One region of the Pseudomonas savastanoi genome, then DNA from elsewhere that is predicted to be linked to it. Evidence: predicted binding sites of a transcription regulator. Region 1 holds the regulator's gene; each other region holds the start of a gene.

Evidence for each region. The regulator FliA, encoded in region 1, starts transcription of late flagellar genes. The targets are predictions, from matches to a motif close to CTAAAGTTTNNNNNNNNNNNGCCGNTAA.
Region 2: the regulator FliA is predicted to act here: its motif matches at 3,157-3,184, upstream of motA (flagellar motor stator protein MotA).
Region 3: the regulator FliA is predicted to act here: its motif matches at 2,459-2,486, upstream of KP808_RS10205 (methyl-accepting chemotaxis protein).

Annotation. Positions count from the first base shown of each region.
Region 1 covers NZ_CP076652.1:3,962,996-3,968,853, forward strand. The annotation lists gene KP808_RS16680 (protein-glutamate methylesterase/protein-glutamine glutaminase) at 1-84, opposite strand, end outside; gene KP808_RS16685 (chemotaxis protein CheA) at 135-2,417, opposite strand; gene KP808_RS16690 (protein phosphatase CheZ) at 2,451-3,236, opposite strand; gene KP808_RS16695 (chemotaxis response regulator CheY) at 3,256-3,630, opposite strand; gene fliA (RNA polymerase sigma factor FliA) at 3,883-4,623, opposite strand; gene fleN (flagellar synthesis regulator FleN) at 4,620-5,453, opposite strand; gene flhF (flagellar biosynthesis protein FlhF) at 5,569-5,858, opposite strand, start outside.
Region 2 covers NZ_CP076652.1:636,541-642,398, reverse strand. The annotation lists gene orn (oligoribonuclease) at 1-7, opposite strand, end outside; gene rsgA (small ribosomal subunit biogenesis GTPase RsgA) at 116-1,147, shown strand; gene motB (flagellar motor protein MotB) at 1,210-2,235, opposite strand; gene motA (flagellar motor stator protein MotA) at 2,239-3,090, opposite strand; gene KP808_RS02775 (HDOD domain-containing protein) at 3,298-4,833, shown strand; partial or broken gene KP808_RS02770 (rhodanese-like domain-containing protein) at 4,879-5,688, shown strand.
Region 3 covers NZ_CP076652.1:2,343,676-2,349,533, forward strand. The annotation lists gene KP808_RS10195 (transketolase family protein) at 1-694, shown strand, start outside; gene KP808_RS10200 (FGGY family carbohydrate kinase) at 725-2,200, shown strand; gene KP808_RS10205 (methyl-accepting chemotaxis protein) at 2,592-4,214, shown strand; gene KP808_RS10210 (ArsR/SmtB family transcription factor) at 4,349-4,684, opposite strand; gene KP808_RS10215 (NADH:flavin oxidoreductase/NADH oxidase) at 4,744-5,835, shown strand.

The DNA of each region.
Region 1 (5,858 bases):
AATGTTGGGGTCCGAAGAAAGAATTTCCGTAACACGGCGGCGGAAAAAACCGGAATCATCCACCACCAGGACCTTGACTGCCATAAACACTCCAATAGGTGTTGCAGGCAGCCAGGCTGCCCGCACCCCCGGGTTCAGATACGCCGTGCGGCGTAACGCTTGAGCATGCTGGGTACATCGAGAATCAAGGCGATGCGACCGTCACCGGTGATGGTGGCGCCCGACATGCCTGGCGTACCTTGCAGCATCTTGCCCAGCGGTTTGATAACCACCTCTTCCTGGCCTACCAGTTGATCGACAACGAAGCCGATGCGCTGGGTGCCGACCGTCAGGATCACGACGTGCCCTTCTCGCTGCTCTTCATGAGCCGCCGAACTGACCAGCCATCGCTTGAGGTAGAACAGCGGCAAGGCCTTGTCACGTACGATCACCACTTCCTGACCGTCAACCACGTTGGTAGTGGACAGATTCAGGTGGAAGATTTCGTTGACGTTGACCAACGGGAAGGCAAAAGCCTGGTTGCCCAGCATCACCATCAGGGTCGGCATGATCGCCAGGGTCAGCGGGACCTTGATGACGATCTTCGAACCCTGGCCCTTGGTCGAGTAGATGTTGATCGAGCCGTTGAGCTGGGAGATCTTGGTTTTAACCACGTCCATGCCCACACCGCGACCCGATACATCGGAAATCTCGGTCTTGGTCGAGAAGCCCGGTGCGAAGATAAGGTTGTAGCAATCGGTGTCACTCAAACGATCGGCTGCGTCCTTGTCCATGACACCGCGCTTGACCGCAATGGAGCGCAGCACGTTAGGGTCCATGCCCTTGCCGTCATCGGAAATCGACAGCAGGATATGGTCGCCCTCCTGCTCTGCCGAAAGGATGACCCGACCACCACGAGACTTGCCCGTGGCTTCGCGCTCTTCCGGCGTTTCGATACCGTGGTCGACCGCGTTGCGCACCAAGTGGACCAGCGGGTCGGCAAGCGCCTCTACGAGGTTCTTGTCGAGGTCGGTCTCTTCACCGACCAGCTCCAAGTTGATCTCTTTCTTGAGCTGGCGAGCCAGGTCACGAACCAGACGCGGGAAGCGGCCAAAGACTTTCTTGATTGGCTGCATGCGGGTTTTCATCACCGCAGTCTGCAGGTCGGCGGTGACCACATCCAGGTTGGAAACCGCTTTGGACATGGCTTCATCGCCGCTGTTGAGACCCAGACGCACCAGGCGGTTACGTACCAGCACCAGTTCGCCGACCATGTTCATGATCTCGTCCAGTCGGGCGGTATCCACACGAACCGTGGTTTCGGCTTCAGTCGCAACCGGCTTTTCACCGGTGGGCGCTGGAGCACGTGCAGGCGCTGGAGCAGGCTTGGCGGGCTCAGCCTTCGCAGCAGGTGCAGGCGCCGCAGCGGGCTTGGCAGCCGGTGGCGGAGCAGCAGCTACGGCGGCTGCCGGAGCAGGTGCCTTGGCAACGACCGCATCAGGCTCGAACTTGCCTTTGCCATGCAGTTCGTCGAGCAGATTTTCGAATTCGTGATCGGTAATTTCGTCCGATGCCGCTGCAGCAGAAGGTGCCTTGGCAGCAACGGCCGCAGGTGCAGCAGCCGCCTGAGCGGCTATGGCGCCGTCAAACGAGCCTTTGCCATGCAGTTGATCAAGCAAGGCTTCGAATTCGTCGTCGGTGATTTCATCGCCGGCAGGCGCTGCACCACTGCTCTGTGCCGCAGGCGCAGGGGCTGGAGCGGCTACAGCATCGGCCGCAAACTTGCCCTTGCCATGCAACTGATCAAGCAGGGATTCAAATTCCTGATCGGTAATTTCATCGCCAGCTGGCGCGACCGCAGGTGCCGAAGCCGGTGCCGCTGATGGTGCCGCAGACACCGGACTGGCGCCGTGCAGCGAATCGAGCAGCTGCTCGAATTCATCATCGGTGATGTCATCGCCGGCCGCTTGCTCGGCAACCGCAGCCGGAGCGGCGGCTTCAACCACCGGCTCGGGCTCAGGCTCGGGCGCTGCGACTTCGTCGGCAGATTGTGGCTCGGCCAATCGCGACAGCGCAGCCAGCAGTTCTGGCGTCGCCGCAGTTACGTCAGTCCGTTCACGTACCTGACCGAACATGCTGTTGACGGTGTCCAGAGCTTCCAGGACCACATCCATCAGTTCGGAATCAACGCGACGTTCACCCTTGCGAAGGATGTCGAACACGTTTTCGGCGATGTGGCAGCACTCCACCAGCTCATGGAGCTGGAGGAAGCCGGCGCCCCCTTTTACAGTGTGAAAACCGCGAAAAATTGCATTGAGCAGATCAGCATCATCCGGTCGGCTTTCCAGCTCGACCAATTGCTCTGACAACTGCTCCAGAATTTCGCCGGCCTCTACCAGAAAATCCTGAAGGATTTCTTCATCGGCGCCGAAGCTCATGGGGTGCTCCCTAAAATTAACCGTCAACAGATCTTAGAAGCCGAGGCTCGATAGCAGATCGTCTACATCATCCTGTCCGGATACGACGTCTTCACGTTTATCGGCATGAATCTGCGGACCTTCACCCTTGGCGAGATGTTTTTTAGGATCTTTTTCAGCAAGGATGGATTCTTCGTCATGTTCGATGCCTGCGAAGCGATCGACATGGCTGGCCATGAGCACCAGTTTGAGCAGATTGCTCTCGACTTCCGTAACCAGTTGCGTCACGCGCTTGATAACCTGCCCCGTAAGGTCCTGGTAATCCTGGGCAAGCAGAATATCGTTGAGATGCCCGGAAACCCTATCGGCCTCCTGCTCGGTACGCGTCAGAAAACCATCTACCCGCTTGGCCAGCTCACGAAATTCTTCAGCACCGATTTCGCGGCGCATGAAACGACCCCAGTCGTCACTCAATGCCTTGGCATCGGAGCTCAGACCGCTCATGAGCGGTGTGCTTTCCTCGACCAGGTCCATAGTACGGTTGGCCGCATTCTCGGTCAGCCTCACCACATACGACAGGCGTTCGGTTGCGTCGGTGATCTGCGACACTTCCTCGGCTTGAGGCATGTGCGGATCAATATGAAAGTTGACGATTGCACTGTGCAGCTCACGAGTCAGCTTGCCCACTTCCTGATAAAGGCCGCGGTCGCGTGTCTGGTTGAGTTCATGGATCAGCTGCACAGCGTCACCGAAGCGGCCCTTTTCAAGGCTGGTGACGAGTTCCTGCGCGTGTCTCTTTAAGGTCGACTCAAAGTCGGCCATCGAATCATTGTTATCCATAGCGCCCTCGCGGCATGCATCAGCTATTGACGCGTTCAAAGATCTTTTCGATCTTCTCTTTAAGCGCTTGAGCCGTGAATGGCTTGACTACATAACCGTTCACCCCGGCCTGGGCAGCTTCAATGATCTGCTCACGCTTCGCTTCGGCAGTAACCATCAGTACAGGAAGGCTCTTGAGACGCTCGTCCGCACGGACCTGACGCAACAAGTCGATACCGGTCATGCCAGGCATGTTCCAGTCCGTCACCAGAAAGTCAAAGGCACCGCTCTGCAGCATCGGCAATGCGGTCAGACCGTCATCCGCTTCAGATGTGTTGGTAAACCCCAGATCACGCAAAAGGTTCTTGATGATCCGCCGCATCGTTGAGAAGTCATCAACGATGAGGATTTTCATGTTCTTGTCCAATTCGACCTCCAAGCAGTCTTTAACGCGTTCAGCACCTGAACACGCTGTTCACTCAATACTGGCACAGCACACCCCCAGCTATACGAAACGACGACGGGCTTGGCACAACGACAGTCAAGACTGCGACTAAAGCCCATCGAGACATTGCCCGACAGGCCCTTGCCTCGTCCATCCTGCTACCACGTAACGCTTTGCACAGCCGGCATGCAGACAGCGCACGACAAACGTCGCGCACTGCCGTCAACGCGCTCGCCACTCCCCCAAACGCCCCCGCAAACGAGCTGCGCACTGGCTGTGTAACTGACTGACCCGCGATTCGCTGACCCCAAGAACCTCTCCGATTTCCTTGAGGTTCAGCTCTTCGTCGTAGTACAGCGCCAACACCAGACGCTCACGCTCTGGCAAATTGGCAATTGCATCGGCCAACGCTGCCTGGAAGCGCTCGTCTTCCAGGTCGCGCGACGGCTCAAGCGAACCGCTTGCGCCATCCTCATGCAGCCCTTCGTGATCGCCGTCCTGAAGCAGGTCGTCGAAACTGAAGAGGCGGCTGCCCAAGGTGTCATTCAAAATCCCGTAATAATCATCAAGACTCAACTGGAGTTCGGCCGCAACCTCGTGATCTTTAGCGTCACGGCCGGTTTTAGCTTCAATTGCACGAATTGCGTCACTGACCATGCGGGTATTGCGGTGCACCGAGCGTGGTGCCCAGTCGCCCTTGCGCACTTCATCCAGCATCGCACCACGAATGCGAATGCCGGCGTAGGTCTCGAAACTCGCACCTTTGGTTGAATCATATTTGGTGGAGACTTCAAGCAGACCGATCATGCCGGCCTGGATCAGATCCTCGACCTGCACGCTGGCCGGCAAGCGCGCCAGCAGATGATAAGCGATACGCTTGACCAATGGCGCATAACGCTCGATCAACTCGTATTGCGAATTACGGGAAGCCTTGCTGTACATCTGGTAGCCGCTCGCAGTCATTGCACAGGCCCTGCACTGGTCTGGTGAACGAGTCGCTCAACGAAGAACTCGAGATGACCCCGCGGATTGGCTGGCAACGGCCAGGTATCAACCTTCTGGGCAATGGCCTTGAACGCCAGCGCACATTTGGATCGCGGGAATGCTTCGTAAACGGCGCGCTGTTTCTGTACGGCCTTGCGCACGCACTCGTCGTACGGCACGGCACCTACATACTGCAGCGCAACATCAAGAAAACGGTCAGTCACTTTGGTGAGTTTGGCGAACAGATTGCGCCCTTCCTGCGGGCTCTGCGCCATGTTGGCCAGCACCCGGAAGCGGTTCATGCCGTAGTCGCGGTTGAGCAGTTTGATCAGGGCGTAAGCATCGGTAATCGACGTGGGCTCGTCGCATACCACCAGCAACACTTCCTGAGCGGCGCGCACGAAGCTGACCACCGATTCGCCGATACCGGCAGCCGTGTCGATCACCAGCACATCAAGGTTGTCGCCAATCTCGCTGAACGCCTGGATCAGACCCGCATGCTGGGCCGGGGACAGATGCACCATGCTCTGGGTGCCAGAGGCGGCAGGCACGATACGTACCCCGCCCGGCCCCTGCAACAGAACGTCGCGCAACTCGCAACGGCCCTCTATCACATCGGCAAGCGTACGTTTAGGCGTCAGCCCAAGCAGAACGTCGACATTGGCCAGACCCAGATCGGCGTCCAGCAGCATGACGCGACGGCCAAGCTCGGCAAGGGCCAGTGAAAGATTCACTGACACGTTAGTCTTACCGACGCCACCTTTGCCACCGGTCACCGCGATAACCTGTACGGGATGCATGCTGCCCATGTTATTTCTTTACCTTGTCTTGCGTAGACCGAAACCACATCGAGGGCTGCACGTTCGCAAATGAACACCGCATGGCAGACCGTTGACGCAGGGACATTCCAATAATATCCATCACTTAACCCACTCTCTTGCCAGGGGTGTGATAGAGGTCAGCAAACATATCAGCCATTGCTTCCTCGCTCGGCTCATCCTGCATCTGCACACTCACCGCACGGCTCACCAGTTGATGACGACGCGGGGTGTGCAGGTCGTCAGGAATACGGGGTCCGTCCGTGAGGTAGGCCACAGGTAATTCATGACTGATCGCCAGGCTCAGGACTTCGCCGAGGCTGGCTGTTTCATCAAGCTTGGTCAGAATGCATCCGGCCAGGCCACAACGTTTGTAACTGTGATAGGCAGCGGTCA
Region 2 (5,858 bases), 2.7 Mb from region 1:
TCTGCATGTGTCGACTCCTCAGCGTAGGCGCGCAGTTTAGCTCACCCTGCCGTGCTAGACTCCTGCCGATCAATCGTACTGCCTAATTCATCGGTTACATCACATCGGAACACCCATGGCCAAACGCCAACTCAATCGTCGTCAGAACTGGCGCATCGAAAAAATTCAGGGCGAGCGTGCTGCCCGCGCGGCAAAACGTGAGTCCGCTACGCTTGAAACACTGGAAGGCGGCGACCTCGGCCCCGAACAGACCGGCCTTGTAATTGCTCACTTCGGTGTTCAGGTCGAAGTCGAGGCTCAGGAAGGCGAAGCAAGCGGTCAGGTATTTCGCTGCCACCTGCGCGCCAACCTGCCTGCACTGGTGACCGGCGATCGCGTCGTATGGCGCGCCGGCAATCAGGGCATTGGCGTCATCGTTGCGCAACTGCCTCGCACCACCGAACTGCGCCGTCCGGACTCACGCGGTCAGCTCAAGCCTGTGGCGGCCAACGTCGACCTGATCGTGATCGTGTTCGCGCCCATGCCCGAGCCACATGCCAACCTGATCGACCGTTATCTGGTGGCCGCCGAGCATGCCGGGATTCGTCCGCTGCTGCTGCTCAACAAGGCTGACCTGATCGACGAGCAGAACGCGCCCGCGCTCAATGCGCTGCTGGCGGTCTACCGCACTCTGGGTTACCCGGTACTGGAAGTATCGGCGCATCACGGCGACGGCATGCAGACACTGCAAAGCCAGCTTGACGGCCACATCAGTGTATTCGTGGGCCAGTCCGGCGTCGGCAAGTCTTCGCTGGTCAACAGCCTGCTGCCGGAAACGGACACTCGGGTCGGCCCGTTGTCCGAGGTCTCCGGCCAGGGCACACACACCACGACCACCGCCCGCCTGTTCCACTTCCCGCGTGGCGGCGATCTGATCGACTCACCGGGCATCCGTGAGTTCGGCCTGGGGCACGTCAGCCGTGCCGACGTGGAAGCTGGCTTCATCGAGTTCAACGACCTGATCGGCACGTGCCGCTTTCGCGACTGCAAGCATGACCGCGAACCGGGCTGCGCCCTGCTTAAGGGGCTTGAAGATGGCCGCGTACAGCAACAGCGCATGAACAGCTACCGCTCAATCATTGCCAGCCTGCCGCAAGACAGCTACTGAAGACTGAACGACCGCACACAAAAACGCCGCGATCATCGCGGCGTTTCTGTATCGGTTGTAGCTCAGTTCTGGGCTGGCTCGACCCGCAACTTGCCATCGTCAAAGATATTCAGCTTCTGCCGGATCTCGTGAGGCTGGGCGTATGCCTGCGGGTCTGGCGGTGCCCCGGCCGAAGCACCCGGAGCCGCGGGAGTAGCAGGAGCGGCGGGCGCTGGCTTGGACGACGGCGCACCACCGGAGTTCTGGTCGCCTTCGATACGCTGCTGAGCCTTTTTGGTCAAAACCACAATATCGATACGGCGGTTGACCGGATTGGTCGGGTTCTCGTGATCATAAAGAGCCGACGAGGCATAACCCACCACCCTGGCCACCTGTGAGTCCGGATACGTACCAGCCACCAGCGCACGACGTGCAGCGTTGGCGCGGTTGGCCGACAGTTCCCAGTTACCGAATCCGCCGTTGCCTACAAAAGGTGTCGCATCGGTATGACCGCTGATGCTGATCTTGTTCGGCACGCTCTTGATGGTGTCAGCCATCGCCAGCAGGATGTCTTCGAAATAAGGCTTGAGACGTGCACTGCCCGAGTCGAACATCGGCCGGTTGTCAGCATCCATGATCTGAATACGCAAACCGTCCTGGGTGATCTCGAATAGAATCTGGTCCTTGAATTTCTGCAGTTGCGGGTTTTCCTCGACCTTGTTCTGCAGCTCTTGCAAGAGCATCTCCAGACGCTCCTGCTCGACCTCTTCAGCCTTGGTCTCGGAAGTCTCGGCCTCAAGGGGCACGGTGTCAGGTGACGGCGTGGTCTTGACCTCAGGGTTCAGCGTCTGATTCGGCGACATCTCGGGCGAGCCGCCCAGGTCGATCACATACGGCGAACCGCTGTCCGAAAAGCCGACCGGGTCCTTGAAGTAACCGGCCACCGCGAGCAACTGTTCGGGCGTGGCGGAGGACATCAGCCACAGCACCAGGAAGAACGCCATCATTGCCGTCGCGAAGTCGGCAAACGCGATTTTCCAGGCACCGCCGTGATGTCCGCCACCAAAGCGCTTTACGCGCTTGATGATAATCGGCTGATTATTTTCCATGACTTAGCGACCGCGAACCGCTTGTTCCAGCTCGCTGAAGCTGGGGCGATGCAGCGGGTAGAGAACCTTGCGGCCAAACTCGACGGCCAGCGAAGGCGGCATGCCGGAGGCCGAAGCCACCAGCGACGCCTTGATGCTCTCGTAGACGTTCATTTCTTCCTTGGCATCATGGGCAAGGCAGGTGGCCAAAGGACCGAAGAAACCGTATGCCGCAAGAATACCGAAGAAGGTACCTACCAGCGCCGCACCTACGTGCATGCCGATTGCAGCCTTGTCGCCCGACCCCAGCGACGCCATGGTCACCACGATACCGAGTACCGCCGCCACGATACCGAAGCCGGGCATACCGTCGGCGATACCGGTAATGGCATGGGATGGATGCTCGAGCTCTTCTTTCATGCTCAGCAGCTCCATGTCGAACAGGCCTTCCAGCTCGTGAGGAGCCATGTTGCCGGACGACATGATGCGCAGGTAATCGCAGATGTACGCGGTCATGCGCTCATCTTTCAGCACGCCAGGGTATTTGGCGAAGATCGGGCTGGAGGCGGCGTCTTCGATATCCCCTTCAATCGCCATCATGCCTTCACGGCGGCTCTTGTTGAGGATTTCGTATACCAGCCCCAATACCTCGAGGTAATAGGCGTGTGTGAAGCGCGAACCGAACATCTTCAGCGACTTCTTGAACACGTGCATGGTCATGTAGCCAGGGTTGGCCTGGAGGAACGCGCCCAGTGCAGCACCGCCGATGATCAAGACCTCGTAGGGCTGGAACAGCGCCATGATCTTGCCATGGGACAGCACATATCCGCCGAGGACACTCGCGATAACGACAATGATGCCGATAATTTTAGCCATAGGAAAAAATACTTTACTGAGTCGGGTTCAGGGACAGTCCGGAAGTTCTTGAATCTCTTCTTCTCCTTATCGGCCTAACTGGGCCAGACTATAGCCGGTTCTTTTGAAAAACCCATTTATCCGCCTCCATAAAAGGAGGAAAATGGCCTCAGCGTCCCGTACGCTGGCGGTTTCCCAGCTCAGATAATCAGCCGCACAGGCCATCGAATGTCGACAGCACACGCAGCACATCATCTCGTTCCGAAAACGCTGGATGCCTGGGTCAAGTTGCTTGACGGCATCGCGTTGCCGGTCCCTGCGGTCAATCATGGGCACGTTCGCGCAGCATTGAACGACAGTCGCCGCTCGCTACGTGAAATCGCTGAAATGATGCAGGAAAGCCCCGCACTGGTATTGAGTGTGATGCGCGAGGCCAACCATCACACCCACGGTTTGACCGAGCAGGCCGAGAGCCTCGAGATTGCGATCAACCGCCTGGGGCTGGCGCGTACTGAAATCCTTCTGGGCCGCTTGCCGGCCAAGCCGCCCGAGGAAATTCCTGCGGCCTACCGCCAATTGATTCTGGTCAGCCAGCACGCCACACAACAGGCCAACGGGTTGTTTGCCAGTCGCCTTGCACGACTCTGGCAAGACATCCATATGGGCAGCCTGCTGTTCCTCTCCCCACTCTGGCCGATGGCGCTGGCCTATCCGAAGCTGCTCGAAGAGCTGGAGTTGCGGGTTATCCACAAGGGCCATTCCAGCCTTGCAGTGGAAAAAGAGCTGTTCGGCGTCAATCTGCTGGAGCTGTGCCTGGCACTTGCCGAGTTCTGGCGTCTGCCGATCTGGGTCACGCGCGGTTATAAGTTGCTGATCAACGAGCGACGCGATCTGGCCAAGGTGCTGCGCATCGCCCGCGAAGAACACAGCCCGCTGCAACAGCAACAACTGATGGACGCCGACCCCAACCTGCGGCGCTGGCTGAACCAGCCAGCCAATACTGTTTTGCTGGGTAACGGCCTGGCGCTGGCGGCGCAACATGCCTGGAACAGCCCGCATTGCCTGCGCTGGGAACGGCTGACCAGCCTTTACCTGCAACAGTCGATCAGCGAAGTGCAGCAGCAAGCGCATCAAAACGCTGCCAGCAGCGCGCGTATTCATGCGGAAAAAGACCTCTGGCACCCGGCCGAATCGCTGCTCTGGCCCTGGGATGCGCGCCGCGTACGGCGCGACAACGAACCCGCCCCACCGCCCTCGGCCGACGCCCTGCAGCTATGGCGCAAGCACTGTGCCGAGCTGCTGCAGGACCCCAGCCCGTTCATCAACGCCATGCACTTGACCACCTCGGCGCGCGACGCGTTCATGTCGTGCGGTATGGAGCGGGTCATGCTGCTGATGCTGGACAAGACCTCGACCGTACTGCGCGTCAATCAGATGGCCGGACTGCCGCCCGAAACCGCCTCCTTGCAGCTGTTCATCAAGGAAAGCACCGTGTTGCAACGCTTGCTGACCCAGCCGACGCAGTTGCGCATGACGCCCGCGAACAACGCGCAGTTTGCCGCCCTGCTGCCCGCGCCGCTGAAAACCCTGTTCAGTGGCCAGCACTGGCTTATTCGCTCGCTGAGCAACAACGGTAAAGTCATGCTGCTGGTGGTCGCCGACCAGGGTGGTGGGGCCTTGTCGGAAATTTCCGTCCAGGCATTCGGAAAAACCGCGCAATGTATTGAAAAGGCACTTGGCATCTTTAGTCATCGCAAAGCGTGAGGCCTGGCGTACAATTCGCCTCTTTCCTTTCATCGGAGGCTGCAAATGTCCGCATTCAATGGCTTGTCGCTGGTCATCGAACCCAACGATCTGCTTGAGCGTCTAGACGCCCCGGAATTGATCCTCGTGGATCTGACCAGCAGCGCTCGCTACGAAGCCGGGCACATTCGCGGCGCCCGTTTTGTCGATCCGAAACGTACGCAACTGGGCAAGCCTCCTGCGCCTGGTCTGCTGCCCGACACTGCCGATCTGCAGCAGCTGTTCGGCGAGCTGGGCCACAATCCCGATGCAGTCTATGTCGTCTACGATGACGAAGGCGGCGGCTGGGCCGGGCGTTTTATCTGGCTGCTGGATGTCATCGGCCACCACCGTTATCACTATCTGGATGGCGGCGTGCTGGCCTGGGAAGCGCAATCGCTGCCGTTGAGCACAGACGTTGCGCCCGTTGCAGGCGGCCCGGTCACGCTGACGCTGCACGACGAACCTACCGCCACACGTGAATACCTGCAAAGCCGTCTGGGCGCCGCCGACCTGGCAATCTGGGACGCTCGCGCCCCGACCGAGTATTCGGGCGAAAAAGTAGTCGCGGCCAAGGGCGGACACATACCCGGCGCGGTCAATTTCGAATGGACTGCGGGCATGGACAAGGCGCGTAACCTGCGTATTCGTCAGGACATGCCGGAGATTCTTCGCGACCTGGGCATCACGCCCGACAAGGAAGTGATCACCCATTGCCAGACTCACCACCGCTCGGGCTTCACCTATCTGGTGGCGAAAGCGCTGGGCTACCCAAGGGTCAAGGCCTACGCCGGTTCGTGGGGCGAGTGGGGCAACCATCCGGATACACCGGTGGAAGGCCCGCAAGCGGTCTCCACGCCCGTTGCAACGGTTGAGGCCGTCGAACCCGCCGCGCCTGTCCAGCCAGCCGAAAGCATCGAGCCTGTCGGTTCCGATGAACCGGGGGAGGCGTCCCGCAAATCCTCAGGGCACTCCTCTTCAAAACGCTCATTTTCAGGACACTCATC
Region 3 (5,858 bases), 1.6 Mb from region 1:
CCTGATTTCCAGGGCCTGCGAGCAGGTCAAGGTTGATGTCTGCTACAACCAGGCCAATGTGAAAATGTTCGGGCTCAATGCGGGCACCAGCTATGGGCCGCTGGCGAGTACCCACCATTGCCTGGACGACATCTCGGTCATGCGCGGCTTTGGCAACGTACAGATTTTCGCGCCGTCCGACCCGCTGGAGTGCCGGCAGATCATTTATTACGCCCTGCGTTATCACGGCCCGGTGTACGTCCGCCTCGATGGCAAGCCGCTGCGTGAACTGCATGACCCCAGCTACCGCTTCGTACCCGGAAAAGTCGATATTCTGCGCCGTGGTTCAGACCTGACCATCGTCGCACTGGGTTCGGTGGTGCATGAGGCGGTAGACGCTGCGGCGCGGTTGGCGGAGCAGGGGCTCGACGCGCAGGTCATCAACCTTTCTTCGATTCGTCCACTGCAACGTGATGCGCTGCTCAACGCCTTGAGCGGCAGTCGCGGGGTGATTACTGTCGAAGAACATAACATCAATGGTGGGCTCGGTAGCCTGGTGGCTGAATTGCTCGCCGAGAACGCGCTGGGCATCACCCTGATTCGCCTGGGCATCGGTGACGGTGAGTACGCAGCAGCCGGTGCCCGTGAGCCGACGCGTGCCTTGCATGGCATTGATGCGGACGGCATTGTCGCGGCCGCTGCACGTTTGCGTTAGGGGCATTTCTGCATGTCGAGCAACCAGACCATGAATGAACACTCCCCGCTGATTCTGGCCATCGATGAAGGCACCAGCAATGCCAAGGCCGTGCTGGTCAACGAACAGGGGCAAGTCGTCGCCCGTGGTTCACGGCCCTTGAGTATCAGCCACCCGCAAGCCGGTTATTCGGAGCAGGACCCATTGCTGATCTGGCAAGCCACGCTTGAGGCGATTGCAGACTGCATGACTGGTCTGCAGCGTCCGATCAGCGCACTGGCCATCAGCAATCAGCGCGAGTCGGTGGTGGCGTGGGACCGGACGAGCGGGGCACCCTTGTCGCCTTGCATCAGTTGGCAATGCCGTCGTTCCTTGCCGCTGTGCACCGAGCTGCATGCCCAGGGTCACGAAGCCATGATTCTGAGCAAAACCGGGTTGGCCCTCGACCCGATGTTCTCCGCTGGCAAAATGCGCTGGATTCTCGATCACCTGGACGACGGTCACGCTCGCGCGGCAGCAGGGGAAATCTGCCTGGGGACCATCGACAGCTGGTTGCTCTGGAAACTCAGCGCAGGCCAAGCTTTCGCGACTGACTATTCCAACGCGGCACGCACCCAGTTGTTCAACCTGCAGACCTGTGACTGGGACCCGCAATTGCTTGAGCTGTTTTCGATCCCTGCTGCTGCACTGGCCAGCATTCAGCCCAGTGCCGGTCTGTTTGCTCATACCGTGGCGGTCGGCGGGCTGGACGCCGGTATTCCGATTCTGTCGATGATCGGCGATTCGCATGCTGCGCTTTACGGGCAGGGCGGTTTTGCCCCCGGACTGGTCAAGGCGACCCTGGGCACCGGCTCTTCGCTGATGACGCCAATGGCCGGGCCTATCGCCTCCAGCCACGGTCTGTCGACGACACTGGCCTGGCATGATGGCGCAGCATCGACTTACGCAATGGAAGGCAACATCGTACACACCGGCGCAGCGGTGCAATGGGCCGCGCGACTGGTGGCCGGAGAGTCCATGGATGCCCTGAGCGAACAGGCCACGCAACTGGCCGACAATGGCGGCGTGTACTTTGTACCGGCGCTGTCCGGTCTGGGCGCGCCGCACTGGCAGGCTGAAGCCCGCGGGCTGATCTGCGGCCTGACGGAGGGGGCTTCCGGCGCCCACATCATGCGTGCTGCGCTGGAGTCCATCGGTTATCAGATTCGCGATGTATTCGATGCGATGCAGGCTGACATCGGCACGCCGCTCAAAGAGCTTTGGGTGGATGGTGGGGCAACCCGCAATCGCTGGCTCATGCAGTTTCTGGCAGATCTTTTGCAATGCCCGGTGATCCGCAGCCTGTCGCCAGAAGTCTCGGCGCTGGGTGCCGCACACTTGGCGGGCAAAGCCCTCGGCCTCTGGAATAACGCCGCCGACCTGCAAGCGCTGGAAAGACAGCGCGAACGCTTTGACCCCGTTCCCGGCAGGAATCTGCAGGGCTTGTATCTGGAATGGAAGGAAGCGCTAAGGCGGCTCGTATGTTGAGCGATTAGTATGACTTTTCCGAACTAACGGTGTACTTACCTTACCGATATTCTCCGCTCAAAAGACGCACAAGAGTCATTGCACCACGCATGTCCAAACTTATATAGAAGATTAATGACGTTTTTCTAACGTCAATATGTTAGCGATTTATGGCTGGGTAATTTGAATGTTGGTCGTCATTTAAATTATTTTCTACAGTCTTATCATAGGGTTGACTAAAGCAGCATGCCATTCATGCAGTGTGTCTAAGGCCGGGCCCTAAAGTTACGGAAAGCACGGGCGACAATACGGATGTCGAAACGACATCACTCGCGCAGAATAGTTCCACTACCTCTGTCGACTAGATCGCTCATCACCCTGCCACGGACAGGCACGGCTAAGGATTAACATCATGTTCAGCAAGCTCAGCATCTCGCAAAAGCTGTACTTCAGTTTCGTTGCTATAGTCGTTCTAATCGCCGTGCTGGTGTTCAGTGCCTACAGAGGCTTCGAGCAGGTTGAGGACGCTACTAATAGCAACGTCCATACCTATCAGGTACTCAGTGATGCACAACTGGCTCTTGAGCAACTGATTAACATCGAAACGGGTATGCGAGGCTTCGTCATCGCCTCGAAAGATGCGTTCCTCGAGCCGCTGGTAGCAGGTGAAAAGCGCTTTACCGAAGAGCTCGATTCGCTCAAGCGCCTGACCGCCGATAACCCGGAGCAACAGCGTCGCCTGGCCTCGCTGGGTGAAACTCAGAAGCGCTGGCTCGATGAAGATATCCATCCGATCATCGCCCTGCGCCGTGACCTGACCGCCCGCAACATGTCCGATGACGAGCTGGACAATCGCATTACCTCCGGTGCCGATAAGGCCAAGATGGACAGCATGCGTGCTTTATTGGCTGAAATCAGCGCCACCGAGAACAAGCTTCTGGTGGAAAGAACCCAGAATATGTTGGACGCAAAGCATTTCGCCATCATGATTCTGATGTGTGGCGGCCTTGCGGCAGCGCTGCTCTCGGCTATCCTGGCCACCGCATTGGGGCGCAGCACTACAGCACGCCTGCAACTGGCCATCGATGCTGCAACGGCAATTGCCAATGGCAAGCTGGACACTGTGATCGACACCAGCAGCCACGACGAACTGCCGAAAGCGTTCGATCGCATGCAAAACCGCCTGCGTGAGATGATTCAACAGATCAGCCAGGCAGCCAATCAACTGGTACTTGCCGTACAACAGATTTCCGGTGCATCCGAGCAACTTTCCGGTGCGATTCAGGAACAGTCGACGTCTGCGTCGATGATGGCGGCCACCATTGAAGAGCTTACCGTCAGCATCCACCACGTTTCCGAAAATGCCGATGAGGCGCATCAACTCGCCAGTCGTTCGGGTCAGCAGTCAAAGGATGGTGCGCAGGTCATCGAAAATACGCTGTCCAGCATGAACGGCATTGCCAAGACCGTGCAGCTGTCGTCAACACAGGTCGCAGGCCTGGGTCAGCACTCCGAGCACATTTCATCGATCATCAGCGTGATTCAAGGCATTGCCGACCAGACCAACCTGCTGGCGCTTAACGCGGCGATCGAAGCGGCTCGTGCCGGTGAGCAAGGTCGCGGCTTCGCAGTGGTTGCCGATGAAGTGCGCCTGCTGGCGCAGAACACTGGCAAGTCCACCAAGGAAATTGCCGGAATGATCGAGAAAATTCAGGCAGGCGTACGCGAAACGGTCGAGAGCATGCGCAGCGGTGTTCAGGAAGTGAATCAGGGTGTGGAGATGGCTGGCACGGCCGGTCAGGCCATCATCGAGATTCGCGACAGCTCGGGCAAGGTTCTGCAAGTGGTCGACCAGATATCCTTTGCACTGCGTGAGCAAACCGCAGCCAGCCAGGATGTGGCACGTAATGTCGAGCGTTCTGCGCAAATGGCCGAACAGAACAACATGTCGGTTCAGGAACTGCTCAAGACCAGCGGCGGGCTGAAAAACCTGGCTACCAGTCTGCAACAGGAAGTGGGGAAATTTAAGCTTTAAGACGGCCTGACAAGCGAGTCGGTAAATAGATTCGCAGCAGCAAAGAAACGCCCGGTATCAGGCAATTGGCTGATACCGGGCGTTTTCGCATTCATGTAAAGGAAATGGCAGCACAGGACTGGCGCTTTGCTGCTTTACCGCTGCGCCAGAATACTCCCCAACAACCCCGGAAAGCGGCTCTCCAGCACCTGCGTGCGCAACGAATTCATATGCGTGGTGCCGATGTTTCGCGTCTGCACAAGCCCGGCATCCCGTAAAACACGAAAGTGGTGGGACATGCTGGATTTCGGCCGGCCACCGTCCAGCTCACCGCAGGTGGCTTCGGCGACACCCGCAAGGTAGCGCACAATTTCCATGCGCACCGGGTCGCTCAAGGCGTAGAGCACGCGTTCGAGGGTGAGGTCTTCTGGATCAGGGTGTTGGAAGGTTCGCATGGTGCGAATGATATCAAGGCTTCCGTTGATTGCCATAGTTCGATTACCATCGAACAACTGAAATCAAAAGTCATCTGGCCTACGGGAGCTTTTCAATGTCTGCATTGTTCGAACCCTTCAAACTGAAAGACGTGACGCTGCGTAACCGAATCGCCATTCCTCCGATGTGCCAATACTCGGCAATCGACGGGGTAGTCAATGACTGGCACCACGTTCACCTCGCAAGCATGGCGCGTGGCGGTGCAGGTTTGCTGGTGGTTGAAGCCACCGCGGTTGCACCGGAAGGGCGCATCACCCCCGGTTGCACCGGTATCTGGAACGATGAGCAGGCGCAGGCGTTCGTGCCGATCGTCAAAGCCATCAAGGACGCAGGTTGCGTGCCGGGCATCCAGATCGCCCACGCAGGACGCAAGGCCAGTGCCAATCGTCCATGGGAAGGCGACGACCACATTGTCGCTTCCGATTCGCGCGGTTGGGACACTATTGCGCCTTCCGCTATTGCGTTCGGTGCCAACCTGCCGAAAGTCCCGCGCGCCATGACCCTGGAAGATATCGCCCGCGTTCGTCAGAACTTCGTCGATGCCGCCCGTCGTGCTCGTGATGCGGGCTTTGAGTGGATCGAACTGCACTTTGCCCACGGTTATCTGGGGCAGAGCTTCTTCTCCGAGCATTCCAACCAGCGTACCGATGAATACGGCGGCAGCTTCGATAACCGCAGCCGTTTCCTGCTCGAAACGCTGGCGGCGGTACGTGAGGTCTGGCCGGAAAACCTGCCATTGACAGCACGCTTTGGCGTACTTGAGTACGACGGTCGTGACGAACAGACCCTCACCGAATCGATCGAACTGGCGCGTCGCTTCAAGGCCGGTGGCCTGGATCTGTTGAGTGTCAGCGTCGGTTTCAGCACGCCAGACGCCAACATTCCGTGGGGGCCTGCGTTCATGGGGCCGATTGCCGAGCGTGTGCGCCGTGAAGCGGATATTCCGGTGACCAGCGCCTGGGGTTTTGGCGAGCCGAAACTGGCTGAAGAAGCGGTTAAATCCGGTCAGCTCGACCTGGTTTCGATAGGTCGCGCGCATCTGGCCGACCCGCATTGGGCGTACTTCGCAGCGAAAGAACTGGGTGTCGAAAAGTCGGCCTGGACCTTGCCTGCGCCTTACGCTCACTGGCTTGAACGTTATCGCTGAGCCAGTGTGACGACCGGGGCTGC